One region of the Thermosporothrix sp. COM3 genome, then DNA from elsewhere that is predicted to be linked to it. Evidence: a T-box and tRNA genes for the amino acid it is inferred to sense, from the RefSeq annotation. Region 1 holds a T-box; the other holds one or more tRNA genes.
The links. A T-box is a leader RNA that pairs with one kind of tRNA and senses whether it is charged. The one in region 1 lies ahead of trpS (tryptophan--tRNA ligase), so its partner is inferred to be a tRNA-Trp.
Positions count from the first base shown of each region.

Region 2: it encodes a tRNA-Trp, which carries the amino acid that the T-box ahead of trpS (tryptophan--tRNA ligase) is inferred to sense. The anticodon was not compared.

Region 1 covers NZ_AP019376.1:3,825,936-3,841,454, reverse strand. The annotation lists gene KTH_RS16250 (PadR family transcriptional regulator) at 1-388, shown strand, start outside; gene KTH_RS16245 (O-antigen ligase family protein) at 470-2,032, opposite strand; gene KTH_RS16240 (metal-dependent transcriptional regulator) at 2,399-3,091, opposite strand; gene KTH_RS16235 (transglycosylase SLT domain-containing protein) at 3,335-4,135, shown strand; T-box leader at 4,207-4,482, shown strand; gene trpS (tryptophan--tRNA ligase) at 4,550-5,587, shown strand; gene trpE (anthranilate synthase component I) at 5,695-7,293, shown strand; gene KTH_RS16220 (anthranilate synthase component II) at 7,274-7,855, shown strand; gene trpD (anthranilate phosphoribosyltransferase) at 7,896-8,963, shown strand; gene trpCF (bifunctional indole-3-glycerol-phosphate synthase TrpC/phosphoribosylanthranilate isomerase TrpF) at 8,953-10,398, shown strand; gene trpB (tryptophan synthase subunit beta) at 10,419-11,663, shown strand; gene KTH_RS16200 (B3/B4 domain-containing protein) at 11,677-12,384, shown strand; gene trpA (tryptophan synthase subunit alpha) at 12,415-13,278, shown strand; gene aroH (chorismate mutase) at 13,404-13,763, shown strand; gene KTH_RS16185 (NUDIX hydrolase) at 13,812-14,282, opposite strand; gene KTH_RS16180 (sugar ABC transporter permease) at 14,441-15,519, opposite strand, start outside.
Region 2 covers NZ_AP019376.1:4,312,050-4,327,568, forward strand. The annotation lists gene KTH_RS18285 (hypothetical protein) at 24-326, opposite strand; gene KTH_RS18290 (helix-turn-helix transcriptional regulator) at 546-1,175, shown strand; gene aroA (3-phosphoshikimate 1-carboxyvinyltransferase) at 1,172-2,527, opposite strand; gene KTH_RS18300 (FAD-dependent oxidoreductase) at 2,831-4,003, shown strand; gene KTH_RS18305 (hypothetical protein) at 4,033-4,419, opposite strand; gene KTH_RS18310 (hypothetical protein) at 4,908-5,867, shown strand; gene KTH_RS18315 (molybdopterin-dependent oxidoreductase) at 5,928-7,415, opposite strand; gene KTH_RS18320 (alpha/beta hydrolase) at 7,531-8,556, opposite strand; gene KTH_RS18325 (D-alanyl-D-alanine carboxypeptidase family protein) at 8,916-9,926, shown strand; gene KTH_RS18330 (2-hydroxyacid dehydrogenase) at 9,986-11,101, shown strand; gene KTH_RS18335 (pyridoxal-phosphate-dependent aminotransferase family protein) at 11,229-12,434, shown strand; gene KTH_RS18340 (hypothetical protein) at 12,501-13,124, opposite strand; gene KTH_RS18345 (nuclear transport factor 2 family protein) at 13,288-13,662, shown strand; tRNA gene KTH_RS18350 (tRNA-Trp) at 13,711-13,786, opposite strand; tRNA gene KTH_RS18355 (tRNA-Ser) at 13,826-13,916, opposite strand; gene KTH_RS18360 (NUDIX hydrolase) at 14,072-14,554, opposite strand; gene KTH_RS18365 (DNA-binding response regulator) at 14,649-15,002, opposite strand; gene KTH_RS18370 (o-succinylbenzoate--CoA ligase) at 15,264-15,519, opposite strand, start outside.

The DNA.
Region 1 (15,519 bases):
CGTGGTTTACCCCACCTTGCAGATGCTGGAAGATCAGGGCTATGTCACCGCTACCGTTGCCGATGGCAAAAAGGTGTACAGCATCACCGATGCCGGCAAGGCTCATTTGGAGGCACAGAGCAGCCACCAGGAAAATCCCTGGGAGCAGTGGCGTGAGCGCTTCCATACCTATCGCGATCGGTGGGCATCGCCCGAGGTGCAGGCATTGCGCGTAGAAGCTTCTGAGGTTGCCCGGCTGTTTGCGATCGCGAGCTGGGAAGCGATTGAGAAGCCCGAGCGGCTGGCGCAGGTGCGCGAGATTCTCGGTCGCACCCGCAGAGATCTTACCTCGCTGATCTATCCCGAGGAGACACCAGAGCCAAAGTCAGAGTCAAACACAGAGAGCTAGGATCTGGAAAACCGCTTGAGTAGTGCTGAAAATCTCCTGTAAAGGATACCGGTTCCCTCTCATGAGGAAGCCGGTATCTTTTTATGCTGTTGCTGGCTGAATCAGTCTGCCACGAGCGAAGACAAAGAGGATACCCATTGCCACAATTAGCGTCCAGAAGCAATAGGAGAGATCCTGTTCCAGAAAGGCGCTGTCAATCAATCCCTGTGTCATGGCGGCCAGCATCGCGCCCGCGACACCTACAAGCTGCCAGCGAAGCTCGATATCTCGCGTCTTGTGAACCGCGAGCAGGCCTCTGATGAAGGTGCGGAAGAACTGGACAAGCAGTCCCAGAAAGGCAAGCAAGCCAAAAATACCCATACTGACCCAGACGTGCAGGAACACGTTATGCGGGTGTGAAAGGGTTGGCTCATCGCTCAGGCCGGTCAATTTGCCGGTCAGCGGATCACGAAGAATCCAGTAATGGTATGTTGGCAGCTCACAGATCGAGTTTCGGCTGTAGTGGCAGAGCCAGTTATCCAGCCCCACACCGAACCAGAAGTGATCCCGAATCATGTTCCATGCTGTCTGCCAGAGATAAATGCGCTTTTCCGCGGTTCCTACACCTATGTGACTGTTGTGGCGCTCGAAGACATAGGAGAGGAGCGCCTGATGATAGATGAGAAGCAGCAGCGCCAGCGCCGCGCCAAAGGCAATCGCGCAAATCAATAGTGCCTTGCGATTGGGCAATGCACACGCGCCACAGAAGAGCAACGCAACACCGATTGCCAGCCATGCCCCGAGCGACTGTGTCAGGTAGAGCGCGATCAGCATCAGGACACAGCAGACCAGCAGTGATAGGCGCGCCAGCCAGGTGTTCTTCTTGCTGAAGAGCCATGCCAGCAGCAGCGGCAGCGTATAATCAAGCAGCAAGCCAATGCTGTTCGCGTTCCCATAGACTGTATGAATGCGGAAGCCCTCGGCCTCCCGGACCATCGTTTCTTTGAAAAACGTAAACTGGATGATCCCCATAACTGCAATACAAAGGCCGATACCGCTGAGGGCCAGCAGCAGGCGCTTGAGATCCTGCCGCGTTCGCAGGAAGAGCAGCGCCAGTATCGCATAGAGCAACGGGAAAAGCACTTCTTTCCGCAGGTCCACGGTGGCATAATGTTTTTGCAGCGCGGTGGTCAGCGACATGCAGGCGGCGAAGAGAAATAGCAGCGTTGGCAGAAGAAATGGCTTGATCCGCTCCCAGAGCAGACGCAGGGTGGCAAGGTTTCGGTTCTCTTTGTAGAGCAGCACTTGAATGATCGCTATCCCAAACAGGATACCGAGCGTGATTTCTGCCAGACTGAAGCTGAGTTTCGAGTGTCCGATCTCGATCACCTTCTGATAGTAGGGCAAATAGAAAGGGAAGGTGATCGGAAATAGGGTGATAGCGACAGAGAGACGAAACCAGCTCAACAGGGTAAAGATGGCGAGAAACAGGAAGGCGAGAAGCGGCGGAGCAGCAGGAAAAAGACCGAGCCCGGTTTGCTGATTCCCGATCAGGTAGAAGAGGAGCAGTGAGAGGATCAATCCGCCTTCATACAGGCGTTGCTGCCAGAAGGTGAGAGATCGTGCTGTCGCTCTGGTCGGGCGCTCGGGTGGATCGCTTGCCATATGCTCTACGCTGTTTTGCTTACCTTGTATTGTAGATAGCGTTTCGTCGAACTTTTCCATCAGTTATTTACACCAGCATTGTATTCATCTTTCATATGGATCTTACATGGCTCTGCTTTTTTCTGTGTATACAGTTCTACACTCTTTCTGGAAAGAGCCCCTCCCAAAAGAGTCAGCCTGTTTGAGTATAGCAAATGAGTATCCGAGCCGTCTATCTTTCAGAAGAAATGGCGATTTTCGAGCCTGTGCAGGATGGCATGCGTTCCAAAAAAAGAAAAAGCCACTCGCTTCTGCGAGGCAATATCCTTTTGTGGAAAGAAGGCGCCCACGAAATGGATATTGTCGCATTGAAGCGATGGCTGCCTGTTATCTGGTTACCCAGATTTTTGCTGCTGAGCCCTTGCTGATCACTACCTCACGTCCATCAACCGAGAGTGTAAAGTTATCAGTCGGTGCGTCTCCACTGGCAGAAATGACCTTCACCTGCATTTCAGGTGTCAGGCCCTTCTCGTGCAGATACATAATCAGTGCCTCCTCGTCCTCAACGACCTCGGAGATGCACAGGATTCGCGCGGTATCACCTTCGGGGATTGTGGAGAGTCGCACAGCGTTATTATCCTTCAAGTAGTTGCGCGCGTTGGGGACCAGGCCGGGAATGGGATTTCCATGAGGGCAGGTCTTCGGATTTCTTAGCGTTGCAATGACCTTTTCCTCAACCGCGCCCGAGATGTAGTGTTCCAGTCGGCAGGCTTCTTCATGCACCTGATGCCATTGTAAGCCGAGAATTTCGACAAGAAAGCGCTCGGTGAGACGGTGGCGACGGAGCACTGCTTCAGCGGCCTGAATTCCTTCCTCGGTCAGAGTGATGTGCCGCTTGTTGTCCATCTCGATATAACCAGACTTGACCAGACGCTTGAGCATTTCTGTGACGGTAGGTGCTGCAACACCGAACTTTTCCGCGAGTCTCGCCCCTATAACCGTATCTCCCTCTACGCTCATATTGTATATTGCCTCAAGATACTCTTCGACAGTTGCGCTTAATGCCTCGCCTGCTTTCATATGACAACTATCCTCTTTTCTAGATATCACGCACTCTTACACATACAATTTAGCACATCTGTACAAGATACGTCAAGGCGAACCGTGAAGCAATAGCACAATTGCTGCTCTGCCTCGCAGAGCCCTTCAGAAGGGAAAGGAGTGGGCGCTATTCTGCATATGATCGAACGGCAAGACAGTGGATAGGGATGTGTCAATTCAGGGATCGGATATAGTGAAGGAAAGAGGAGGCATACATCTTTCATGCACTGCTTATTCCGTACAGTTTTCAGGACACCCAACTGCAAACGAACGCGCTACAATAGGGGAAGGTACCGTTTAACTCTGCCTTTTCTGCTTGTATGTCTCCTCTTCTTTCTCTGTCCGACGTTCGCAACGGCGGCTTCGTTCTCTGAACGACCGTGTGCCTGGTATCTGGGGCGCGAGGGAGAGACGCCGGAACTGCTTGCCCGGCGCTTTCAACTTCCTGTGATCGATCTGATGGAGGCGAATGGTCTGCATGAGAGAAACGGCAACCTGAAAGGTCAGGTGCTCTGTATCCCGGCTACTGAGGCGGGAAGAACCATCGCTGTTGCACCGGAGAAACAGGGACCTTCGGGACTACAGCCTGATGGCTCGGTTCGTCGCTTTGCCTATGAGGCGCTGGAAACGTCAACCCTTGAACAGGTCTCCGATCTCTTGTTAACAGAGGCCGCGACCCGCCATATTCCGCCCGCCTTGCTTCGGGCGCTGGCCTGGCAGGAAAGTGGCTGGCAGCAGCAATTGATTGCAGAGGATGGCGGCATCGGCGTCATGCAGTTGATGCCGGAGACGGTTGACGAACTGAACTCCCGAGAGGGAAAAAAACGCGATCCTTATAAGGTGCGCGATAATATCCAGCTCGGCGCTCTCTATGTCCATTATCTCTGGGAGCGCTATCATGGAGATCTGCGCAAGGTGATCAGCGCGTATAATCAGGGGCCTGGCACTTTGGAAAAGCATGGCGTACGGAATAACCAGTATGTCCACACTGTCCTGGCTCTGATGAAGCGGTTCAGCGCGTGAAATGAGCTTCGTTTTGCCACTTGACAGCAGACGATTTTCTTCTTATACTGATACTCAAGTACAAGCGAATCAAAAAAGCGACGAACAGGAAGAGTACATAACTGACCTCTGGTCCAGAGAGCCGGGATTGGTGGAAACCGGTACAGCGGAGTTATGGAATGGGCCTGGAAGCTAAAGAGCGAACGCTGTTTGTACAGTCAGTAGGACTCTTTCGGAATGTCCCCCGTTATCGAGGACAGGATATACCAGAATTCTGGTCGTATCTGGAAATGAGGGATTATCTTTCAGTGTGAGATAATCTGAATAAGGGTGGTACCACGGAAAGCTTGCCGCTTCTCGTCCCTGGGGGATGAGAGGCGTTTTTGTTTTTGGGCTCCTTCTCTTTGATGTCGCATAAATGGAGGTTTGAAGATTATGACTGTTGATACGCATGAGGCGACTGCGCCCGGGGCCGAGAAAATGGCTACGAAGAAGCGCACCTTCTCAGGAGTGCAGCCGACCGGAAATATTCACCTGGGGAACTATCTGGGCGCTATTCGTAACTGGGTGGAAACTCAGGATCAATACGACAATATCTTTTGCATTGTCGACCTGCATGCTATCACGGTTCCTATTGACCCTGTGGAGCTCCATGCCAATACACGCAAACTGGCCGCGCTCTATCTGGCCTGTGGACTTGATCCGAAGCATTGCAGACTCTTCGTCCAGTCCCACGTGCATGAACATGCTGAATTAAGCTGGATCTTAAACTGCTTTACGCCGATGGGCTGGCTCAATCGCATGACGCAGTTCAAGTCGAAAGCGGGATCAAATCTCGATTCCGTTGGCACCGGGCTGTATTGCTATCCTGTGTTGATGGCCTGTGATATTCTGCTCTATCACACGAACTATGTTCCTGTGGGAGACGACCAGCGCCAGCATGTTGAGCTCACTCGCGACATCGCTATCCGCTTTAACAATCGGTATAAGCAGCAGATCTTTACGATCCCCGAAGCACAGATTCGCTCGGTGGCTGCGCGTATCATGTCGCTGACCGAGCCGACGAAGAAGATGAGTAAGAGCGATCCTGATGAGGGCTCTCGCATCTCGCTGTTGGATACGCCAAAGGCTATCAAGAAGAAGATCGGACGCGCAACGACGGACTCTCTCCGGCTGGTCGCCTTTGATCCAGAGCGCCCTGGCATCACGAATCTGCTCTCGATCTATCAGGCGTTGACCGGACGCTCGCGTGAGGAGATCGAGGCCGAGTTCGAGGGGAAGGGGTATGGCGAATTCAAGGCCGCGCTGACCGATTGCATTGTCGCGACACTGGAACCAATCCAGCAGCGGTATCATGAGTATATGAATGATTTGCCAATGCTCGAAAGTATCCTCAAGGAGGGCGCTGATCGAGCTCGCCCGCTCGCGGCAGAGACGGTTCGCCGGGTCAAAGAAGTGGTTGGTCTGGGCTAGTCTCGGGACCAGAAGAAACGCGCATGTTATGCATATCGTTTGATGCGCCTGTCTGTGGAAGTCGCCTTTCCGGGCACTTCCCGGACGGTAGAAGTGCAGGTTGAAAGATGTATTATCCATCGTTTACCGAAATACAACAAGCGTATGACCGCGAGGCCGGTAGTCAGGTTGTCGGACAAACGCGGCCAATCATGCCCATCTATAGCGATGTCATGGCCGATATGGAGACACCGGTTTCTGCGTACTGCAAAACTGCGCTCAAGCCGTTTACGTTTCTGCTGGAAAGCGTGACCGGTGGGGAGCAGGTGGCCCGCTACTCATTTATTGGTATCCAACCCTATATGGTCATGATTCATCGAGGACAGACGGCCCGCCTGCTCAAATACTCCCACGCGAGTGAAACGCCGGATATTGAAGAGGTACCCTGTCATGACCCGTTGACATTGATCGAAGAAGAGCTTGGACGCTACCGCCTGGTGATGCCGTCCGGCCTGTCTGCCAGCGAGTTGCCGAAGTTCTTCGGGGGGGCCGTCGGGTATGTCAGCTATGAGGCTGTGGCCCGTTTTGAGCGGGTGCCGGTGCCGGAGAAGACCGCGCTTGGCCTGCCGCTGGCCGTTCAGTGTTTTACTGAAACGGTGCTGGTCTTCGATCATGTGCGGCATCGCGTGCGCATTATGACGCATCTGCATCTTGATGCGCCTGATTTGCAGGCAGAGTATCAGCGCGTCTGTGCTTTAATTGACGAGATTCAGCAGCAATTGCGGCAACCACTCCGTACCCCGCGCTATGAAGGAACGGTGGATGAGCCAACCGCTCCGTTGACCTCCAATCGCACGAAAGCTGAGTTTATGGAGATGGTGCGTCGCTCGGTTGAGTATATCAAGGCCGGCGATGCGTTCCAGATTGTGCCGTCACAGCGCTTCAGTCGGCCGGTGAAGGCCACACCCTTTACGGTCTATCGGGCGCTTCGGACTATTAATCCCTCTCCCTACATGTTCTATCTGGACCTTAAGGATTTTCATATAGTTGGGGCATCGCCCGAGTTGCTGGTGCGCTACGAGGACGAGCAGGTCACGATCCGCCCGATCGCGGGAACTCGTAAGCGTGGCGCTGATCCAGTCAGTGATGAGGCGCTGGGGCGTGAGTTGCAGGCCGATATTAAAGAGCGAGCCGAACATGTGATGCTGGTTGATCTTGCTCGCAATGATGTGGGACGGGTGAGCGTGCCGGGTTCCGTTCAGGTGGATGAGTTTATGACCATCGAGCGCTACTCGCATGTGATGCATCTGGTCTCTAATGTCACGGGCACGCTGCGCCCGGAGCTCTCTCCGTTTGACGCCTTGCGTGCAGGCTTCCCGGCTGGCACAGTCTCCGGTGCGCCAAAAGTGCGGGCAATGGAGATTATCAGCGAGCTTGAGGGCGAGCAGCGAGGCGTGTATGCGGGTGCTGTTGGCTATTTTGGACACACCGGCAATCAGGAGACTGCCATAGCCCTACGCACGATGGTCATGCAGGACGGCATCGCCTATATACAGGCTGGCTGTGGTGTGGTGGCCGACTCAGACCCCGAATTTGAATATCAGGAGAGCGTGAACAAGGCGATGGCGTTGATGCGAGCACTGGACGAGGCGGAGCAAATGACGCGTGACGAACTGGCCGTTGATGTATCGGAAAAGGGGGATAGCAATGCTGCTCTTGCTCGATAACTATGACAGCTTTACCTACAATCTCTATCAATATCTTTCCGAGCTTGGGGCCAGCGTTGAGGTCTACCGGAATGACCGAATCACGCTGAAAGAGATTGAGCGCTTGCACCCCGAGCACATTGTGATCTCGCCCGGGCCCTGTACGCCGAACGAGGCAGGGATTTCGTGTCAGGTGATTGAGCGTTTTGGCTCTTCCACTCCAATCCTCGGTGTGTGTCTGGGTCATCAGTGTATCGGGCAGGTGTACGGGGGACGTGTCATCAGAGCGCCGGAGCCGGTGCACGGGAAGGTATCGTCCATTGAGCATAGCGGACAGGGGGTGTTTCGTGAGCTGCCCCAATCGTTCGAGGCCTGTCGCTATCATAGCCTCATTGTTGAGCTGGAGACGCTTCCGGAGTCGCTGGAAGTGACGGCAACGACCGCCGATGGTCTGATTATGGGGATACGTCATCGTGCGTTCCCGGTTGAAGGGATTCAGTTTCATCCCGAGTCGATTATGACTCCGGTTGGAAAAAGCCTGTTACGCAATTTTCTACAGCAATCAGTTGCATTGAGCTGCTAGGAACGCGCTGCGAGCGAGGGCAGCGTGAGAGGAGTAAAGCATGACGATCCGTGAGGCTATTGTACAGGTCAGCGCCGGGGCAACGCTGAACGAGAGCGAAGCTGCCGCTGTGATGGAAGAAATTATGACCGGAATGGCGACCCCGTCTCAGATGGGGGCCTTCCTGACTGCGCTTCGCCTGCGCCCGGGGGGCGAGACCACCGAAGAGATTACCGGTCTGGCCCGAGTGATGCGTGAGAAGGCCCTGCGGGTACATCTGGACGAAGCGTTTGCGACGCGCGCGATGGATACCTGCGGCACAGGCGGCGATCGAGCGGGCACGTTCAATGTCTCAACGGCTGCCGGCATTCTGGCGGCGGCGGCTGGTGCCACGATTGCTAAACATGGGAATCGCTCGGCTACCAGTCATTGCGGTAGTGCCGACGTACTGGAAGCGCTTGGGGCCACGATTGAACTGACCCCTGAGCAGGTCGCCTATTGTATTCAGGAAACGGGCTTCGGCTTTATGTATGCTCCGGCCTTCCATCCCTCGATGAGACATGTGGGCCCGACGCGGCGCGAGATCGGAATTCGTACCGTCTTTAATATTCTTGGCCCGCTGACCAATCCGGCCTACACGCCATATCAGGTATTGGGCGTACCTGAGGCGTCGCTGATGCGCAAAATGGGTGAGGTGCTGCTGCGTCTGGGCTGTAAACATGCGCTGATCGTGCATGGCGAAGATGGCCTTGACGAGTGCTCGTTAAGCGCTCCCACCCGTATTTGTGAGGTGCGAGCAGGTGAGGAACTGCGCGAATATACAATTACGCCCGAAGAACTGGGCCTGCCCCGTGTCGCTGATCGCGATGCAGTCCGTGGGGGCAGCGTTGAGGAGAACGCGGCCATTTTCCGCATGGTCCTGAGCGAGTATACCGATTCGCCGAAGACACATATGCTCTGTCTGAATGCCGGGGCGGCGCTGCTGGCAAACGATCTGGTCCCCTCGTTGCAGGAAGGGGTGAAGCTGGCGCAGGCCACCTTAAAAGCGGGCAAGGCCAGACAGAAATTAGCTGAAGTTATCGAATCTACGCAGGTTGCGTCTGGTAGTCAGGTGAGATATGTTTCTTGATCGAATTGTTGCACAGACACGTGAGGATCTGATCCTGCGGAAGCAGGATTGTTCGCTTGAGGAGATGCGGGCTCGGGCACTGGCGCAGCCTGCTCCTCGTGATATGCTCGCGGCTTTCACGCCTCGTACCCGGGTCAATTTGATCGCGGAGGTCAAACGGGCCTCGCCCTCAAAGGGCCTGCTCGCGCCTGATCTGGATCCAGTAGCGCTGGCGAAGGTCTACGAGGCCAACGGGGCGGCGGCTATTTCTGTGCTCACCGAGCCACACTTTTTCCTGGGAGCGCCAGAGTTTTTGACCGCGATCAAGCAGGCGGTGCAGGTTCCGGTGCTGCGCAAAGATTTTATTGTTGACGAATATCAGGTCTACGAGGCGCGGGCCTGGGGGGCCGATGCCATTCTGCTGATCTGTGCGTTGCTGGATGATGCGCAACTGCGTTATCTGCTGGAGCTGGCCCGGAGTCTTGGGATGTGTTCGCTGGTAGAAGCGCACACCGCTGAAGAGGTCAGGCGGGCGGTAGCCGCCGATGCAAAGCTGATCGGGGTTAACAGTCGTGATCTGGTGACCTTCAAGATGAACCCGTATCTGATTCGCGATATGCGTCGTTTTATTCCTGCTGACCGGGTCGTCGTCGCTGAGAGCGGCATTCATACCGCTGATGATGCGCGGCGTGTCGCTCGATATGACGTACAGGCGATGCTGGTTGGTGAATCGCTGGTCGTCTCCGGTGACGTGCCGACGCAGATGCGGACGCTGCTTCAGGGCGCGAATGAGGGCGTGCAGGTGAAGGTCTGCGGGCTGAAGCGTGCGGAGGATGTCGAGGTAGCGATTGAGGCCGGGGCTGACTTTCTCGGTCTGATCTTCTACAAGCCGAGTCATCGCTATGTGGCGCCAGAGCGTGTTCGCTCGCTGCTAGAGGCTACTGCTGGCTATGTCTCCTATGTAAATGGGAAGCCCGCACCCGATCTCGTCGGGGTCTTTGTCAATGAGGATGCAGAGGTTATTAATGAGATAGCGGAGCAGGCGGGCCTGCATTTTGTACAGCTTCACGGCACCGAGTCCCCCGAATTCTGCCAACGGATTCAGCGTCCTGTTTTAAAAGCGCTGCATCTCAACGATCAGACAGATCTGGCCCTGATGGATGCTTATCGTGATGTGGCATGGCGGCTCTTGCTCGATACACCTGCGCCGCAGCAGTGGGGTGGAACCGGTGTCCCACACGACTGGGCGCTTGCCGCGAAGGCCGCACAGCGTCAGCGGGTCTTTCTTGCAGGTGGGCTTACACCTGAGAATGTACAGGAAGCGCTCTCTCAGGTGCGACCGTGGGGCGTTGATGTCAGTAGCGGGGTTGAGACTGAGAGGCGCAAAGATCCCGCGAAGATTCGCGCCTTCTTACAGCAGGTTCGTTCGCACTCTCTCCCTGTAGTCACCTTGTAGCCAGTAGAAAGAAAGCGTTTATGCAGCAACAACAGATATCACATCAGAAATCCAGCTATCAGCATGGTCTCTATCCTGATATGCGTGGCCGTTTTGGCGACTTTGGCGGAAAGTACATTCCCGAGAGCCTTGTTCCGGTCTTTGCCGAGCTAGAAGAGGCGTATGAGCGCTCTCTGCATGATGAGGCTTTTCAAGAAGAGTTGCGGCGTGCGCTGCGGGAGTATGTGGGACGACCGAGTCTGCTCTACTATGCGCCGCGCTTTTCAGAGCGGGTCGGGCCGGGCGTCAAGGTCTATCTGAAGCGCGAAGATCTGAACCATACCGGTGCACACAAGATCAATAACGCCATTGGCCAGGGCCTGCTTGCTCGCTATATGGGAAAGCAGCGTATTATCGCGGAGACCGGAGCCGGTCAGCATGGTGTGGCGACCGCGACTGTGTGTGCGTGGCTTGGCCTGAAATGCGTTATCTATATGGGCTCCGTCGATGTTGAGAGGCAGGCATTGAATGTATTCCGGATGAAGCTGCTCGGAGCTGAGGTACGCTCGGTTGATATTGGCTCTCGCACCTTGAAGGACGCTATTAACGAGGCCTTCCGCGACTGGGTGACGAATGTGAACGATACCTTCTACCTGTTCGGCACCGCGGCTGGTCCGCATCCCTATCCGCGGATTGTGCGTGATTATCAGTCGGTGATTGGGCAGGAGGCGCGTGAGCAGATTCTTCAATTGGAAGGGCGCTTGCCTGATATGATTCTGGCTTGTGTTGGCGGTGGTAGCAACGCTATTGGCATTTTTCACCCGTTTGCCGGAGATGAAGGTGTGCAACTAATCGGGGTTGAGGCTGGCGGCACCGGGATGAAGGAGGGCGAACATGCGGCCTCGCTTGCGGCTGGAACGCCGGGGGTGCTGCATGGAGCTTATAGTTATCTGCTTCAGAATGAGGATGGACAGGTGCTGGATACGCACAGCATTTCGGCGGGACTGGATTATCCCGGCGTCGGGCCAGAACACAGCTATCTCAAGGCGTCGGGACGAGCATCCTATGTTCCGGCCAGTGATGCCGTTGCCCTTAACGGCTTACAGGTATTGAGCCAGACAGAGGGCATTATTCCCGCGCTGGAGTCTTCTCATGCTCTGGGTCATCTGCTGGAGATGGGTAAACAGGGCAAAGTGCCGCCCGGCTCAATTGTGATTGTGAACCTTTCAGGGCGTGGCGACAAGGATATGCAAACGGTCGCGAAGGCGCTCGGTGTCTCTTTATAAGGAGGTAAAGAGGATGTATACCTTTCAGTACAGTGCGGAGATCCTGGAGCGCTACCCGACCGTTGTCGGGGGGGTGATCGTAGCCCGAGGGATGCATAATGGACCCACGCCCGAGAGCTTGCTGGCAACCTATACCGCCGAACAGCAGGCTGTTATCGAGCGTCTTGGGACGACACCGCTGAGCCGTCTTGAGTCTATTGCGGCCTGGCGGCAGGCGTTTCGCGGGTTTGGCGTTGAGCCGACACAGTATCGCTGCGCTGCTGAGGCGCTTTTACGGCGTCTGACGAAGAAAGGCGATATCCCGAGTATCAATCTGCTGGTTGATCTTGGGAATCTGATCAGTATCCGGTATGCGTTGCCGATTGCGGTCTGTGATATGCAGGCGGCACAGGGAGCGATTACGGTTCACTTCGCGCGAGGTGAAGAACGCTTTACAATTCTGGGAGAGGTCGAAGCGGAGCATCCTGAGCCTGGCGAGGTGATTTTCTCTGATGAGACCGGCCTTGTCTATGCGCGACGCTGGTGCTGGCGACAGAGTGAGCAGAGCGCTGCGAAAAGCACAACCACCGATGCGATTATCACGGTTGAGGGCCATCATGCCGACGCCCGGCGCGATGTGCTTGCGGCGTTGACCGATCTGCGCGAACTGTTGAGCAAATATGCCGGCGGAACCTATGAAAGTGCTGTGCTGGATAAAGATCACCCCGGGTTTTCCGCGTAAGGGATCAAAGAACGAGGAGAAAAAGCTGTAATGGAAGTGAAAGACGTCGTGGCTGAGCAGCCTGCAACACGAATCTCACAGGTGTTTGAGCGATCCCGTCGCGAGCGGCGCGGGGTGCTGATTCCCTATTTTATGTGTGGCTATCCTTCGGCAGAGCAAAGCGAGAAGATTATTCTGGCAGCTATCGAGGGCGGCGCTGACATTATCGAGCTCGGGATTCCCTTCAGCGACCCGCTGGCCGATGGCGCGACGATTCAGCAGGCTGGCCATGTAGCGCTGGAACAGGGAATGACCTTGAAGGGCTGTATGCAGATTGCCTCGCGGATTGCCGCGCAAAGTGATGCGCCGCTGGTTTTTATGGGCTACTACAACCCGATCCTTGCCTATGGGCTGGAGCGTTTTTGTCGTGATGCCTGTAATAGCGGTATCTGTGGCCTGATTATTCCCGACCTTCCGCCTGAAGAGGCCGAGTCGCTCCAACGAGCCGCCTACGCCTACGGGCTGGCAATTATCTTCCTGGTGCCGCCAACAACGCCTGATGAGCGCATTGCACACATCGCTGACATTGTGGCTCAGGGGCCTGGTGGCTTTCTCTACTGTGTCTCCTTGAGTGGCGTGACTGGCTCGCGGAGTGAATTACCACCTCACCTACGCGAGTTTATTGCCCGTGTGCAGGCCTATACTGAGCCCAAGAATGTACCGCTGGCGGTTGGCTTTGGCCTTTCGACGCCCGAACATATCGCGGCGGTGACCGGTTTTGCTGATGGGGCGGTGATCGGGAGCGCGCTTGTGAAGCTGATCGAGCGTGCTGAGGAGGCTCAACAGCCCGGGACGATTCGCGAGTATATCAGTCGCCTGCGCAACGCTGCGGATTCGCCGGTAGAGCGGCAGTAGGTTGTTATAGAGTAGCTATAGAATGGCTATCCGGTCTTGCGTCTATCCTTTACAATAAAGCCATCTATCCTCTTTGTGTTCAAGAAGGGGTTAGGGAAAATCTCTTGAAAAGGGGGCGCAGGATCGTGTACTGTCGTGGTATTCGTGGCGCAATTACAGTTGAACACAATGACCGGGAGGCGATTCTTTCGGCGACGACCGAGCTACTCCAGGCAATAAAAGAGCAAAATAAGCTTCAACCTGACGATATTGCCAGTATCATTTTTACCCTGACGGAGGATCTGGATGCGGTCTATCCTGCATTGGCGGCTCGTGAAATGGGGTGGACTCAGGTTCCCCTGATGTGTGCCCGCGAGATTCCTGTACCGGGTAGTCTGTCAAAGTGTGTGCGCGTGCTGGTGCATATCAACACCGAGCTCTCGAATAGCGAGCTGCGGCATGTGTATTTGCGTGATGCTGTGGTGTTGCGCCCGGATCTGCCCTGAGCCAGCGAGATGCCCGTTCCGTTTGAAAGGAGCGGGCTTTCTTGCTGTTTAGACGCGTGCATGCTCTGCCCGGCGGTATTGCTGATAGCGGGCAAAAAGTGCCTGATAGTATCCGCCCATCTGAGCGACCTCTTCAGGCTCAAGCCAGCGCGGCTGCCCCTCAATGCTTTCTCTAAGCGAGCCGCCGAGCACCCTCCCGGCAAAGAGGAATGTCATGGTGCTCATACGGGTGATGCCTGTACTGCTGCCTGTCTCATAGCCGATAACGTCGCTGACCTCGATTTCGAGCCCGGTTTCTTCTTCACATTCGCGACGTGCTGCCTCTTCTGGTTGCTCGTGCCAGCGCATAAAGCCGCCCGGGAAGGCAAGTCCGCCCTCGGTGCGTTCAATCGCAAGAAAACGGCCCTCTTGTTCGACCAGGATGCAGACGCAAGCAAAGGGCGGCAGGTTTCCACCCAGAAGGATATTCAGGAGATTAAAGAAGACGCCAACCGCTCTCTTGAGTAGAAGATAAAGCACTGTGTTATCTGCCTGTCTTTCTCTCTATTTTTCTTTTGAGATAGTATAGTGAGTGTATTCAATCGATGCAAGCGGATGTCATCAATGCGATGGAGATCAATATAAAGCGAAACGAATGCCCCGGGCCTGAAGGGAGACCCGGGGCGGACAAGCAGGGACTAGCGTCCTTGACGGGCCTGCATTCGGCGCACCAGCGCATCGACAATAACGGCAATGACCAGTACCGCGCCCTCAACCATCTGTTTGATATCTGTTCCCTGGCTGCGCAGAGAGAGACCATTTTCCAGACTACCGATGACCAGCGCACCGAGGGCAACCGCCCAGAAGGAACCCCGGCCACCAAACAGGCTGACACCTCCGATCACCGCTGCTGCGATCGCGTTCAGTTGGAGTGTCGGGTTGATCTGGCTGGCAACACCCAGGGAGCGTGAAGTTGCGAGCAGACCACCGAGAACGGCCAGCGTTGAACAGAGGGTAAAAGCTGCAATGCGCAGTGTGGTAACGTTGATACCGGCGCGGCGTGCGGCCTCTGCGTTACCGCCAACAGCATAGATGTGGCGCCCGAAGCGAGTTCGTGTGCTGATCGCCCAGAAGACATAAATCAAGCCGAAGAAGATCGCCACCCCGTTCGGAATGCCGAGATAGAGTCCTTTCACCGGGCTTGGTGTGCTCTCCATAACGAAGACAATGCCTTCCACAATGATTACGGCTGCCGCGATCTGCGTCACCAACACCCAGAGCGGTTTGGTACGTAGTTCCAGACGGCGGCGCTGAACCCAGCCGTAAATCTCCATTGCGGCATAGATGACGAGGAGCAGTGTCGGTAGGCCGAAGGCCAGCCAGTCGGGCAGGAAACTATATGGTGTTCCGGCCAGCGCAACCAGCGGATCAACGTCATTGACTTTGAGGGTTGATTGACCGGCCAGCAGGTTCAGCAGAAAGCCCGAGTAAAAGATTGATGCGGCCAGCGTCACGATAAATGAGGGAACGCGCAAGACTGCGACAATGAACCCGTTAATAAAACCGGCGAGCGCCCCGGCAAGGAGCCCGAGCCCTATTGCTGCGTAGGGATCGACATGCATACGCACGGCCAGAACCGAGGTTACCACCGCACCAAAGGTGCCTACGGCTGCAACCGAGAGATCGATTTCGCCCAGGAGCAGCACAAATGTGACTCCCAGACCATCGATACCGATATTAACGATCTGCTGTAAGAGGTCCGAGATGTTGCGGGGCT
Region 2 (15,519 bases), 490 kb from region 1:
CATGCTGCTCAAGCAAAAGGAGTTCAATGCATCGGGGGAGGTGTGACCGGGATCCTCGGGCTGGTCGGACATTCGTCAATCAGATCCTCGTCGTATATTCGCGGCAGCCCACCGGTTACCCCTGTCTGCGCCTGAGTAGCAACACGTTTCTCCAACTCACGTGTGTCCTCATAGACGAAGCTTAGCAGGATATGCTCGCCGCGCATACTCTGGCACATATAACGGATGCGCGGGCGCTCCGCTTCCATCCAGGCGTTGACCAGAGTTTCCAGTGCGGACATACTGTCCCCACATTCTGCACTATCAAAGCCTTTAAACCTATACACATTCCTTTCCTTTCGGTTATTACTGGAAGCTTCCTCTATTCCCTGCTATGCTTTGAGCAAAACGCCTTACAATTGTTGGCTATTGTATCACTCCGACAACCATTTTTCCATAGCCCGATACAGCGTTTGCTATAATAGAGTACACACAAGAAAGTCAAGGAAAATATTGACTTTACTGACAAAGACGCAGTGCTCCCCGGGAAAGGAAAGGTGCAAGTAATGAGAACCTGGAATCAGCGCTTCTTCACAAGCACACGCGGACGCATCATCGAAATTCTTCGCCAGGATAGTTGCACGGTTGATGATCTGGCCCGAAAACTTCAGCTTACCGATAACGCAATTCGTGCCCATCTGACCACACTCGAGCGCGACGGCCTCGTACAGCAGAACGGTGTTCGACGCGGCTCCAGCAAGCCCGCCAGCGTCTACGAGTTGGCCCCGTCTGCCGAGCAGTTCTTCCCCAGAGCTTACGGAACTGTGCTCCATACTTTGATTACTACCCTGGCCGAACAGATGGATGAGGAAGAGTTGATAGCACTCCTTCGACTGACAGGCGAACGCCTTTCGCACCGGCTCGGATTACCTTCAGGCGATGTACCCACCCGCCTGAAGGCAACAGTCCGCATTCTTCAGGAGCTTGGCGGCGCGGCGCATCTTGAGCAGCATGAAGATCACTACTGTATTCAGGGGCAACAGTGTCCATTGGCCGCCGCAATTGAGGCGCACCCGGCTGCCTGCCAACTCGCAGAGGCTTTTGTTTCTGAACTGGTAGGAGTTGCCGTACAGGAACAATGCGAGTTGGATGAAACAAAGCCCCGCTGCCGCTTCCTGATCCCTCTCACCCCTTAATACAGGTTCGCGCCCAGAGCTCGCAACACAGCAAAGAAATGCGGATAGCTTTTGACAATATGCTCGCCTCCGGTAATCGTCAGCCCGTGGCGACTTCGCATGCCTACGATTGCCAGCGCCATGAGCAGACGATGATCGTTATGCCCATCGACGGTAACGCCGCCCTCGATCCCCTCTGGTCGGCCATTCACAATAATGGCATCTCGGCGCGGCTCAACATCACAGCCCGCCCGCTGCAACTCGGCACACAGATCATCAATCCGGTCGGACTCCTTGTAGTGCAGGCTCTCGATATTGAAAAAAACACTTCTCCCCTCGGCAAAGCAGGCAGCCGCCACCAGCACCGGAATGCAGTCAATCACGACGTCGCCATCAAGCTCGATGCCGTGCAAGGGCCGCCCCCCTCGCAGCGTAATCTGCTCACCATCACGGACGAGGTCGGCGCCCATTGCCCGAAACGCGCTCAGCAGCGCCTCCCCGATCTCTTCTCCCGGACGCAAGCGCGTCAGCCGCAGTTCACTGGCTGGATCGGTCGCGACACTGGCCGCAGCAAGCAGTGCAGCCGCCGATGGATAATCGCCAGGAATGACATACTCACGTGGCTGATAACGCTGATTGGGCTGAATCTTGAAGTGACGTAACGCAGCATCATGCTCGATCACAATACCAGCCTCTTGCAACACCTCTAGCGTGGCCCGGGCCAGCGGTTGCGACTTGAGCATATCCACCACCTCGATTTCAACCGGCTCCGTCAGCAGTGGACATAGAAACAGCAGAGCACTGAGATACTGCGAGCTCCGTGCACCTGAAATACGAATGTGCCCTCCGCGCAGGTTGCCACCGTGGAGGGTTAGGGGAACACAGCCCTCGGGTCCGGTCGCCTCGTAGGTCACTCCAAGCGATGCCAGTGCTTCCAGCAATTCACGGTTTGGACGTTTGCCCAGCGAGAGAGGATGATCCGTCTCAAATGTCACCTGCGGCAGCAACGCGCCCAGACCGAGGAGCAAGCGCAGAACTGCCCCGGCATTGCCTACCTCTATCGTGACCGGGCCCTGTACCGGAGGCCGTCCACCGATACCCTTGATACGCAGCACGCGCCGTTCAGCATCATCCCAGGCCAGTTGTGCCCCAAGCGCCCGGCATCCTCGAAACAACGCTTCGCTATCATCGCTCTGGGCCGGATAATAGATGACACTCTCTCCATCAGCCAGAGTCGCGGCCAGGACATAGCGCAACGTGTAATACTTTGAAGAGGGAATCTCTGGTTGCCCGTTGATCCGTAGAGAGCCAGCAACAGGTGCAACAGTGAGCGTCTGTCCCGGCACAGGAGACGTGATGAGTGGTTCTTGCATTGCAACTCCTTTGGTTGATGATACGATGCCTCCATTATATGCGATTCAAGGCCACATCGTCAGGTACGCAGGAGGAGGAAGACAGAGCAAATACTTTTCAAATCATAGAGTTCCCTGAACGAACTACAAATATTCTACAAAGTTATTACACTTTCACTACATGAATATATCAAAGGTATGCATAGTAAAGGTCAAGGCGTTTCTATACTATAAGAAGCTCTTTCGTTGATTCCAAGTTTATTCTCTGTTATAATCATACCAACTCTTCTATACACAAGAAAGAAAACAGGAGGCAGAGTTACCGTGTTCCGTGAGAGATTTGTCATCGTCGGAGCCGGAATTGTAGGATTGGCGGCAGCATATGCCCTGTTACGACAGGGAAAACGAGATGTCACGGTGCTGGAACAGGCGACCGTTGCTCATCAGCGTGCTACGTCATCTGGCCTTTCCAGACTTCTGCGTTTTGAATATGGGATGGATACCTTCTATCCGCAAATGGTGCAACTGAGCCTGCAACGCTGGCATGAGCTAGAGCATAGTACGGGTCGCACGCTTTACACCAGAACCGGGATGCTCGTTCTGGGACATGAAAACGATCCTTCTTCTGAAGGAAGCTATCATAGCTTAAAAGACCTCGGCCTCCCCATACAGCGTATCAGTTCGCAGGCCTGCCGTCAGCGTTTCCCGCAATTTCAGATTGAGCCTTTTTCTTTTCTGACATACAACATCGAAGCAGGCATGCTCTATGCATCGAAATGCTTACATACATTGCGTGATGCCATCCGTGACCTGGGAGGAACCATCGTACCCAATACGCGTGTTACGCATTTTTTCTCAGATCAGCCTCTGCAACCAATTCGTCTGATTACCAATGAGCATGACACTATATATGCAGAAAAGGTCATCCTTGCAACTGGCCCCTGGGTCCAACACTTACTTGGATCGTTACAGCTCCCTATTCGTATCACACGTCAATATGTTCTGTACTTTACTGGCCTGCCCATTTCTCCCTTTGCGTTGAACTCCTTTCCGGCCTTTATGGCTGATGATCTGTACGGAATGCCAATTCATAACACCTGTCAGGGAGATGGCCCCGCCTGGTTGAAAGCCACCTCTCATAGCTTTGGGACGCCTATTGATCCTGATGAGCCACCGAATATTGATCCGCTCACGATCGAGCACATTACCACAAAGCTTCAGCACCTGATCCCGCTGCTGCAAAACGCAACACTGGCACACGTTGATACCTGTATGTATGATGTCAGCCCTGATGAGGACTTTATTCTTGACTTTCTTCCCGACGATCCACGTATTGTATTTGCAACAGGTCTGACGGGCCATGGCTTCAAATTCGGCCTGCTTCTGGGCGAGATACTCAGCAATATGGTGCTTGATCGTGAGCCGATCATTCCCCTGCAACGCTTTCAGGTCTCCCGCTTCGCACAACCCCGTGTCCATGCAGGCTTACTGGCCTGAAAAGCGCTCTATCTGTGAGGTATCACCCCTCACAGATAGGTCAGAACATAAATGCCAAGCATCACGCCGATATTGAGCAGCGAAAGCGTACAGCCTATAATCGCCAGCAAAAGACTCCAGCTTGCAAGCTTCTGAAACGCCCCGATACGCCTCCCGAGCAAACTCAGCACCAATCCTGCCAGCGCCATTGGCAAACCACAAACCGGGAAAATAGACGCCGCGATGCTGAAAATACCTAAAACAAGTCCGGTAAAGAGAATATGGTACTGATTGGCATCTGGAGCGACATAGGAGGAACGCACAGGCGGCGTTGCAGGCGCTCTGTTCCACAAGAGATTGTGCACTTCCAGCGGCTCATGTCGAACTGGCTGAATCTGTCGATACGCAGCATGTGGCTTGATTGGTCGTGTTGTCATTCTTCCCTTCTCCTCTCGACCAGAACAAAACCGGGATGCATTTTCACCTCAAGCGAACTCAACGATCTCTTCAGCATAGCTTCAACGGTAGACAACATGAAAAGCCCACCTTTCCAGCGATCCAGTTTTCAAGCCCCGGACTCACTCCCCGCATCACCGCATCTGGATCTATTTCCAGTATAGGGCTCTTACTGAGCCCAATAGATCTATATATTTCAAGCAATCAGCCCGGCACCACCTGAAAGGAGAGGCAGAACACGCTTCTCCTTCCCTGGCCGTGAACATTCATGTATAGCTTTTTATGGTTGAGATGATTGACAAAATGGCATGATGCTTGTAAAATCCGCATTAATCAATGTGTGTGTGGATTGGATTGTAGAGGAGGTTCATTTTTCATGCCGTCAATCTGTCCTCATTGCTCTCGCGTCAATTTCGATCAGGCTTCCAGTTGCATTCATTGCGGCACAAAACTCCCTATGAGGAGCAAAATGACAGGCTCTTTCGCCAAACTGCCCGCCCTGAAGCGCAATCATTCGCCAGCCCCAAACACGGCCGATCAGTTGCGGTCTAAAGATGCCCTGCTTCATGAGACCACGTCTCCCGTGTCACAGTCTTCAGGCTCTCATCCTACCCTGCCAACGACACCGCAACCGGGAGCCCCGACCGAACAACCTGCCAACAGAGAGCTTCTCTCGGAGAAGGGCAAGCCAACTACAGCCCGGAGCACGACGAGCAGCCCCGGGATTGTGGTCTCCCATCATTCCTGGCTCGTCAACAAGTCACCGCTTGATACCGTCCCGATCAAACAGGAGATTGTACGAGCGGTCATCACCGAAAAAGCCTATCAGCAACAGCTTGAAGAGACTCGCGTCTCGCTTGAAGAGTACCATCAGAAAGATGGCAGGGAAGAGCGCACGCTAATCACCATCCGCCGGAAAGCAACCAGTGGCTTCATCTATGTGACCACCGTGGGCAACAACCTGTACATCTCGCGCACCATCAGCATCTGTATGCCCTTTAATCCCTTACGCGTTATACTGCTGATCGTGCTGACTGCGCTGGTCCTGCTGGCTCCACTCTACGGCTATATCGTGCTCCAGCAAGCGCTGACCACCTCGTTTACGCAACAGAATTTTGAGCAGTTCTATCAAAGTCTGATCTTTTCCTGGGATCTCTGCTTTATTCTCTCCATTCTCTATGTCCCGCTCCTGTTACTCTTTATTGCAGCGCTTGGTATCATTTGCTCGCACTGGATCAGAGAGAAAGATCCGTTCAGGCTGCTGCGGTCCAGTACGCTCCACCCTTTTCAACATGACGACATCGCGATTCTGGAACACATTGTTGATACGCTACTGCATGAATCGCTCGACTATTTAGGGCTCCCCGCTGTCACCATAACACCAGCGCGGCGCATCTATCAGCCCGGACAACGTTTTCCTCTCTTCTGACCTTCATATGGACAGCAAGAAAGGGGGAACGGCTTCTTGCAAGCTTGTTCCCCCTCTCTCTCAGATCTCAGCATCGATTCCATAGTAGCGCACATCCTCACGATAACCACCCTGTCCGTTGCCGAACGGGCGATACGATTGCACCAGTTCGATCGAGCGCAGGTATTTCACCATCTTAAAGCCGAGCGTCGTTTCCACTCGCAGGCGCAGCGGTGCTCCGTGCGGAATCGGTAGCGGTTTCCCGTTCATCTCATACGCCAGAATAGTCTGTGGATGGCAGGCCAATTCTATATCAATGACCTCATAGTATGGGCGCCCCATAGAATCCTCTTCCAGCGAAGTGAAGACCAGATACTTCACATCGGGCAGAGCGCCACAGGTCGCCAGAATCTCGCTAACACAGACGCCCTTCCACTCCGCAACTCCTGTCCAACCCTGGATACAATTATGCAGCGTCCTTTGTTTGGTCACGGGCATACGCTTCAGGTCATCCAGGGAGAAATGCATAGGGTTCGCAACCATCCCTTTCACCTCAAGCCGCCAATCTTTGAAACCTTCCTCAAGAAGCTGCTTGTATTCTTCCGTATCGGGCGGACGTCCATTCACCCAGAAGTAGGGCGTGAGATCAGCCCGGCTATAATCCTGTGCTGAGGTCACTCGCCGGAGGAACAGTTTTTGCAGTCGATCCACAAAATGGCCCAGTGTGTGCTGCACCCCCCGCTTATGGCGCAAGGTGAACCACGATGCCCAGGCGTAAAAGAGTAGCACAAAGGCTAACGCAACAACCGCTATTGCGATCGCAAGGCCAAGACTGCTTTGTGTTGTTCCAAGAACAATATGGCGAATGTTGTCATCAAAATAGACAACCAGCACCAGAAGCGTATGCACAATGGTAAACAACACAAAGATGACCAGCATGATAAAGTGGAGGCTCCGTGCAACCTGTCGATTACCAAAGAGCCTGGGATACCAGGGAAACCGGCCCTCAATCGCCGGTGACATCGCTGCCCCGGTCAGAAGCGATAACGGAGCGACCAGAAACACAATCGCGGCGTAGGCAAGCTGCTGCAAGGGATCATAGGGCTGAAAATCCCCTTTCGGCGGAATATGGAAGGTCAGATAGGTACCCATTGTATGGATAGCTCGCGGGATAATATCCCAGGATGTGGGAATCAGCCGGCTCCACTCGCCCGTTGCAAAGAGTAAGATCACATAGATCAGCCCGTTGAGAAGCCAGAACGTGACCGAGAAGAAGTGCCAGTGCCGCCCCAGTCCCAGATTTTCGCCTCCCGGTAAAGCCAGAAGAGGCGATGCCTTCACCTCTTCATCCATTGAGGTCCACAGCTTGTCGCGAGGGACTTTCTTTTTCGTGAAGCGCAGCCACTCGCTTCCGGGTTTACAGGCGATATTCCAGTATAAACGGGGGTGCGCCGCCAGAATCTGAATGCCACTTCGCATCAATAAACCGATAAAGAGAATATTGATAAAGTGCGTAATGCGAAGCCAGGCCGGAAAACTGACCGCAGCCAGAATCACAGAGATATCCATTGGTGTTCCTGCTCCTCGTCTCTCTCGTAATACAGTTTCTGCTTTGATGAGTTTGCCCTACTAAAGACACGAGGAAGCAGGAATCACTGTTTCTCAGCGATTATGCAGCAGGAGTTCAGGGAGCAAGGCGTTCAGCCAGGTAGCGCAACGAAAGCGGATAGCGATACTCGATAGAAGAGTGCGTTCCCTCAAAAAGCTCGAAGAAGACATCCCTGACACCGATCAATTCCAGCGCCTGCCGGAACGCTTCCGCCCCCAGATCAAGATAGAACTGGTCATGTCTGCCGGCGTCAATATAGATGGCCTTCATTGAGCGCAACGCCTTCGCATAGCGTGGTACCATCCGCACCGGGTCCCATTGAAGCCAGCGCTCCCAGATCTCGGGAATCAGCTCGCCTGTTGTCGTATCATAGGGAAGCTTCACCGTGCCATCTTTCTCCGCCGAGTAGCAGGCAGCCATCCCCCAATCATTCAACAGGTTAAAATCGCTCTCGCGAGTCAGCGGAACCCGGCTCCGGAAATCCTGCCAGAACTTTTCATAAGAGCCATCATAGTGCTCGCGCAGCGCCCGCACAGAAGCCGGAAACATGGGCAAATAGCACATCTCAAAGAGGGCATCCCCGGCATGGGTAGCAAAGCCTCCCCAGAGATCCGGACGCAACATCGGCGTTATCATCGCGCCATAGCCGCCGCTCGATTTCCCGGCAATGCCCCGATGCTCCCGGGAAGCCAGCGTCCGATAGTGGAGATCAACCCAGGAAACAACCTCATCACACAGGTACGTATGGTAGCGCCCAACCGCGGGAGAATCCAGAAACTGACTGCCACCATACGAGGTCCAGCAATCGACCCAAACCACAATGCAGGGAGGAGTTCCCTGCTTCGTAAAGAGCTCGTCTACCATTTCTGGGAAGTTCTTGCGAAACGCCGTCCGATTCCGCCACATATCCAACTGACCGGTAAAGCCTTGAATCATATAAATAGCCGGATACCGTCGGGCGGGGTCGTCATCGTACCCGGGAGGCAGATACACCCAGAGCGGGCGTTCATAGGGGTCATGCAGCGGGTTCCCTTTCAGCACTTCACTCTTGAAAACATGCTCTACGAGACGGCCTTTCCACTCGATGGACCAGGGTTGCATAGAAGCTCCTTTCTTTCATCTCTTCCCGGCAAATTGATAGTCGATCATTTGCCTCTCAGAGAGGAACACCAGAGACAGAGTTTTGTACGCTCTTTCAAGTAGTATATCCCATTGCAAACAAAGAGGTCTGATCTATTCGGCCCACCCAGCGCCACTCTCACGAGAGAGCGATACAAAAAGCGATACCATCGCACACCTTATTCTCTTTTCGCCAATAACAACATTGATTCTCCTGAAATTGCATGTTACAGTAAGCCAGACAATGGGGAGGCGGCTTCCGACTCTGTTTCCGTTCATCTCTGTTTCCTGGCATAGAATGTATGAAAGCTATTCTGTCTCTAAAAAGGAGCATATACCTTATGAAGAAGAAGAAACCTATACTGCTTCTCGCACTTATCATAGTGCTGGTACTGGGAATGCTGGCCTCTGTCCTTGCCTTCACCTCCGTTGCGAACCCGTTGCTCGCGTCTTTTGGGCTCCGGAAGGCTCCGGTAACGCCAACCATCATGCCACACCCGACGGCTACTCTGACGCCATCACCAACCCCCTCGCCTTCACCTACCCTGGAGATAACACCCACTGTATCATCAAAGCAGAACGCACCAGTCATTCAGGCTGAAGCGGCCTATCTTTTTGAGGTCAATAGCGGTAAGGCACTTTTCCAGCAGAAGAATGATATGCCGCTACCCGTTGCCAGTACGACCAAAATGATGACGGCGGTGCTTGCGCTGGAAAACGGAAACCCCGATCAGCGCATCACGGTGCCAGAAGCAGCAATCGACCACGTGCAGGGAACCGATGCCAGTACTGCACAACTTGTGGCCGGGGACGTGCTGACCCTGCGCGATCTCCTCTACGGATTGATGCTTCCCTCTGGCGCTGATGCCGCCTATACCATCGCACTGGTGATCGGCGATGGCTCCGTTGATACCTTCATCCAGATGATGAACGCGAAGGCACAGGCGCTCGGCATGACACAAACACACTTCGTCGATGCCGATGGTCTCACTATCGAGGGCGACGTCAGTACATCGACCGCAGACGATCTTGTTACTCTGGCCCGCTACGCGATGACAATTCCACTCTTCGCCGAGATCGCCAAATCACCCGCATACGAGGTACAAGCAACCAGCACCAATCACAGATACACCTGGCCAAGCCGGGTCACACTCCTATCGTCCTATGAAGGGCTGCTCGGCATCAAAACAGGCTATACAGGAAGAGCGGGCTACTGCTTTGTCTTTGCAGCCGTTCAGGACGATCACTATATCATTGGAGCAATTCTACACGATACCAGTCTGAGCCAACGCGATATTGACGCCACTGCGCTGCTCAACTGGGGCTTCGCGAAGCTGAAGGGCACCCTGTAGGGCTCGGGCATCGGGCCTCTTAGCTTGCAATCCAGGAGAGCAGTTTGTTACAATGACTGGTGGAACACCCCCGCGTCTGGCGTTCCACCACCCTGCACCCGGGACACCAGAAAGAGACAGCGCCACCCTCCGTCACTCTTTCGTGTCCACGCATTATTTTCCTGGAGGCAATGATGTCTGACAAACCAAAGATCCTGGTCACACAAAAGGTTCCTGACGCTGCCTATCCAATCCTTGAATCCTTCGGGATCGTCGAGGCCAACGAAGAGGAGGGGGTCATCTGGTCGTATGATGAATTACTCCACCGTGCTCCCGGTCATGACTATCTCTTCTGCCTGCTCACAGATACCATCGATGCACGTTTCCTGGAAACCTGTGCAGCCGCCAATCCGCGCCTCAAGATGATCGCGAATATGGCCGTTGGCTTTAACAATATCGATGTTGCCACCGCGACCCGACTTGGCATCGCGGTCAGTAACACCCCTGGAGTGTTGACCGACACCACCGCCGACCTTGCTTTTGGCTTGCTTCTGGCGACCGCGCGCCGCATCCCCGAGTCTGAACGCTTCTTACGTGCCGGGCGCTTTACCGGTTGGGAACCACTGCTGTTTTGTGGGGCAGAGGTTTACGGCGCGACACTGGGCATTATCGGGGCCGGCAGGATCGGTCAGGCGATGGCCAGGCGTGCCTCGGGCTTTAACATGCGGGTGCTGTATCACAACCGCTCGCGCCTGTCAGCGGAAGAAGAACAGCGCTATAACCTCACCTTTGTCTCGTTCGAGGAGCTGCTGAAGGAGTCCGACTTTATCAGCCTGCATTGCCCCTATACGCAAGAAACACATCATCTGATCGGTGAGCGCGAGTTTGCACTGATGAAGCCCGAAGCCATTCTCATCAATACCGCCAGAGGTGCAATCATCGACGAAAAGGCGCTTGTCCGAGCGCTCCAGACAGGCCAAATTGCCAGTGCAGGACTGGACGTATTTGAAAACGAACCGGCGATTGAACCAGAGCTCTTGCAGATGGAACACGTCGTCCTGGCTCCCCATATTGGTAGCGCTTCCCTGAAAACGCGCTCCCTTATGGCAACCACAGCCGCGAACAACCTGCTGGCATTTCAGAAAGGGGAGGTACCGCCCAATATCCTGAATCCTGATGTGCTGGATCAACAATAGCACAATCATCGGCTCTTTCGTGATATGCTGACAAATGTATCGAAAATCATAAATTATGCAACGGATGCCACGCTTCAGTGTCGAGGTGTGTTCTTCAGTATGCAAGGAAAGGTAGGCTCTCATTACAATGACCCAGATAACCCCATCCCGATCGCAAATACCTGAACTCAATCCGCCCTATCGCCTCTTGCTCGGCCCTGGCCCCTGCAATGTCGATCCACGCGTGTTACGAATCTCCTCTGCGCCCCAGCTCGGGCACCTCGATCCCGAGATGTTCACCATTCTGGAAGAGACAGCCGCCCTGCTACGAGAGGTGTTCCAGACAAAGAATGACATGACGCTCTGTGTTTCTGGCTCAGGCTTTTCGGGTGCGGAAGCTGTGCTCAGTAATTTGCTCGAAGAAGGCGACACCCTGATCGCTGGTAGCCTGGGCTTCTTCAGCGGACGCATTGTGGACATCGCCTCACGTGTCGGTGCAACAGTCATCAATCTGGAAACTGAGCCAGGCAAGCCGCTTGAAGCTGCCACGCTTGAAAAGGCGTTTCAGGAGAACCCGGGTGTCAAGCTCTTTGCGACCGCTGTCGCCGAGACCTCGACCGGCTTAAGGCAGCCACTTGAGGAGCTGGAACGTGTCACGCACGCGCACGGAGCACTCTTTGTGGTTGACGCGGTTTGCGGCCTGGGCGGTATCCCTGTCAAAGTCGATGAATGGAAAATTGACGCCTGCTATGCGGGCAGCCAAAAATGTCTGGGGGCGCTCCCCGGCCTTGCACCCGTTACCTTGAACGAACGAGCGCTTGAAACCATCAAGAAACGCCGCAAGCCAGTTCAAAGCTACTATCTGAATCTGGAAGCCCTGAACCGCTACTGGAACGGAGATCACACCTACCATCACACGATCTGCAGCAATCTGGTGTATGGCATGCGCGAAGCCCTCCGCATCACCTGTGAGGAAGGATTGGAAGCCCGTTTTGCTCGACATCAGTTGCATGGAGATGCTCTAAAAGCAGGAATCAAGGCGCTTGGCCTGCGGATTCTCACCGAGCCCGGCTATGAGTTACCTGTCCTGACGGCTATCCTGCTCCCGGAAGGCGTTGACGAAATGCATATCCGCAAAACCCTGCTCTCGCGTTATAACATCGAGATTGGCGGTGGTTTTGGCGCCCTTCAGGGTCGCCTGATCCGCATCGGTCTGATGGGCTACAACGCCAATAGCCAGAACGTCTATACCGTGCTGGAAGCGCTGGAACATGTGCTCCCTGAGAGCGGTTATCCCGTTACCCGAGGCACTGCAATCCAGGCCGTCGATGATTTCTACGCGTCTCAGCACTAAGACAGAAAAAAGAGAGCAGACAGTATCCCTCGAACAAGGATTTGTCTGCTCTCTCTTCTAGTTGCCCTAGCGGGGCATCGCCACCTTGCGCTCATCGCCAAGCACAATGCGATGCTCTTCCAGCTTGTCAGCAAACGATGTTCTGATACGGTTCAGGATCTCTTCGGGCGACAGCGTAACGCCGCCAGAATCTAGAATACAGAAAGGTGAACCGACCATATTATTCATAAAGCCGCGCACCTTGCGTGTTACCAGGCTCCCACGTTGAAGGAACGTCTCCTTGTTTCTGGGAAGCACACAGAGCACTTTCTGTGCCTTGCCCTGCTGTAAAGCCGAGATATCAGCAAGATAGAGGCCGGCTATCTCGTTCCACGGCAGGAAGCCACCAAGCTCTATCGGACCAAGCGCAGGGAGATTGTACCGGATGCCCTCCTCATCCACGACTACCAGAGGTTTTGTACTCAACATATGAAACAGGGCCGGCACATTGCCCAGACCCCAGACCATCAGGAGACCCCGCGATGTTGAGGAGATTGTTTTGATCAGGAAGTTCGCGCCTTTCCGTGTCGCCAGAAACGCCAGTCCGGCTCCGGTAGCCAGATTGCGCACATTCGACTTAACCCAACGCCCTCTATCGGTATACGCAACGATACTGCGTCCTTTTGCTTCGTTCCCTGTCTGTTCACTCATATAACTATGCTCCTTCCGCTCATAGATTGCGCTCCTTCCGTTGATCGCTACTTCATTTACGGATAAGGAAGAAAAAAGGTTCGTTTTTGTCCCATATTTCCACTTTACGAAATAGAACATCTCTTCTATAATAGAAAAATAGCAAAAGAAAGGAAAGCAGGCAATGCATTCATCTCATGACCTGATAGAACGCTTCTGGCAGACTATGAGCGAAAGACGCTTCGAGGATCTGGCAGTATTTCTTCATGATGACTTCACCTGTGAGTGGCCGCAAACGAGGGAGCGGATTCGCGGCAAGGAAAATTACATTGCCGTGAATGCAAATTACCCCGGAGAATGGACCATCACCATTCACCGTATTCTGGCAAGCGAGAACGAAGCGGTGACCCTCTGCACAATGGCCTTTCAGGGTCAACAGGAAACCGCGATCTCTTTTTTTGAGCTACGGGATAGTCTGATTGTCAAAGAGGTTGATTACTGGCCTGAACCGTATACTGCTCCGGATTGGCGAGCACAATGGGTCGAAATGATGCAGTAACTGGGCAAAAAAAGAAACCTCTCTGTGTGAGATACAGAGAGGTTTTCCTGGCAGGGGAGACAAGACTCGAACTCGCAACCGCCCGATTTGGAGTCGGGTGCTCTACCAATTGAGCTACTCCCCTAAGGGAACTAAAGAGCACATATTGAATATGCGCTCTTTCTGGCGGAGAGGGAGAGATTCGAACTCTCGGAGGGGGAATACCCCTCAGCGGTTTAGCAAACCGCCGCACTAGGCCACTATGCGACCTCTCCGTACGTCAGGCTCATCACCTTTCTCCAACATATTAGCAGGTTCTTTAAAGCTTGTCAATAGCTTTGTCTGGGAATTTTTCAGACTTTTCGCAGCGCTCACCTGCAAGAGAAGGGATTCACCCGGAGCGATCTTATTGTACCATGCCCCGTCAAGCTTACCGCTGGTATGTCCAGCTCAGGCACTCACCATTGCGGAAAAGCATATGACCATGAAAAGGACGCTCATCCTGATCGAACACCATCGGCAAAAAATATCTGTCGCTTGGCCACATAGGAAGCGTAGCCAGAGAATCCAGCGGAACCCATACCAGCGAGCCTTCAGCGTTCCCGGAATGCTGCTCGCCATGCCAGCGATCGATACGGAAAATGAAGCCGAACCAGTCCTGCCCCTGTTTACCGAAGCCCTGCCACATAATCGACCCCCGCAGAGTCATCTGATCCACTTCCAGACCAGACTCTTCACGAATTTCCCGCTTCATGCAGGTTGCCACATCCTCTCCGACCTCAAGCCGTCCACCCAGGCCATTATATTTCCCATAATGGAGATCATCAGGCCGTTTGTTCCGGTGGATCATCAAAACCTGCTTGCCATCAGGAGACAGAATATACCCGAGCGTAGCCAGAACCGGTGTCACCATGACCCGAGTTACCCCTCTTTCTACTTGAGATTGACCGTCACATACAGACGCCCGAAGAGCAGTATAGCAAAAAGCACATGTTCCCTACAAGCGTTCACCCGACCTTCAGCCGACTCACGGTGCTGTCTTGAAACATATTGACATATTCCAGAAACAAGGAGAGACGAAACGGCAACTTGCGGAGAGCCGGAACCCCATATTCCTGAGCCATAATAATGTTCCAATCGTAAAAGGTCAGAATTACGACCGGAACTCGATAATACTCGATACAGTGTAAGACCACCTGAAAATGCTGCCCGTATTCTCCCGGCTCGATAATGACAAGATCGCACTTAAGGAACTGATCTGGGATACACGCATATATATCAACCCGGTGTCCTTCCAGTTCTAATGCATAGCGCAACATGTCCTGTATGGACAATTCGTTCTCGATGACAGCGATACGCATAGTGTCCGCCCTCCTCGGCTTCAAGCGATACATAGCAGATTTCCATTCGTTATTAGAAACTATAACACACTTATGGTCCAAATCCTATTAAAATGATATTAGAGTATCTTCTATGTCACATATCTGATAAACAACTGAGAAATGAAAGAGTGACATTTGTGAACTTTTGTTTGCACATTGTAGTAAGAAGCCAACAGAGACATCTTCGCTCCCCAAAAGAAAAAGCGAGGCCAGAGCGACCCCGCTTCTCCTGATAGCCTTTCAGGCTTCAGGAAGCAACAGCTTCAAATCGCGGCGCACCAACTTGCCAGAAGCGGTACGCGGCAACTGAGAGACAAAGTAAATAGCCTTCGGCACCTTATAGCGAGCAAGCCGCTGTTCAGCATAGCGTTGAAGCTCACTTTCTGAGACCTGAGCCCCGGGATGCAGGCAAACACAGGCCACAGGTACCTGTCCCCACTGGACATGTTCTCGGCCACAGACTCCCACCTCTGCCACGGCGGGATGAGACAGCAGA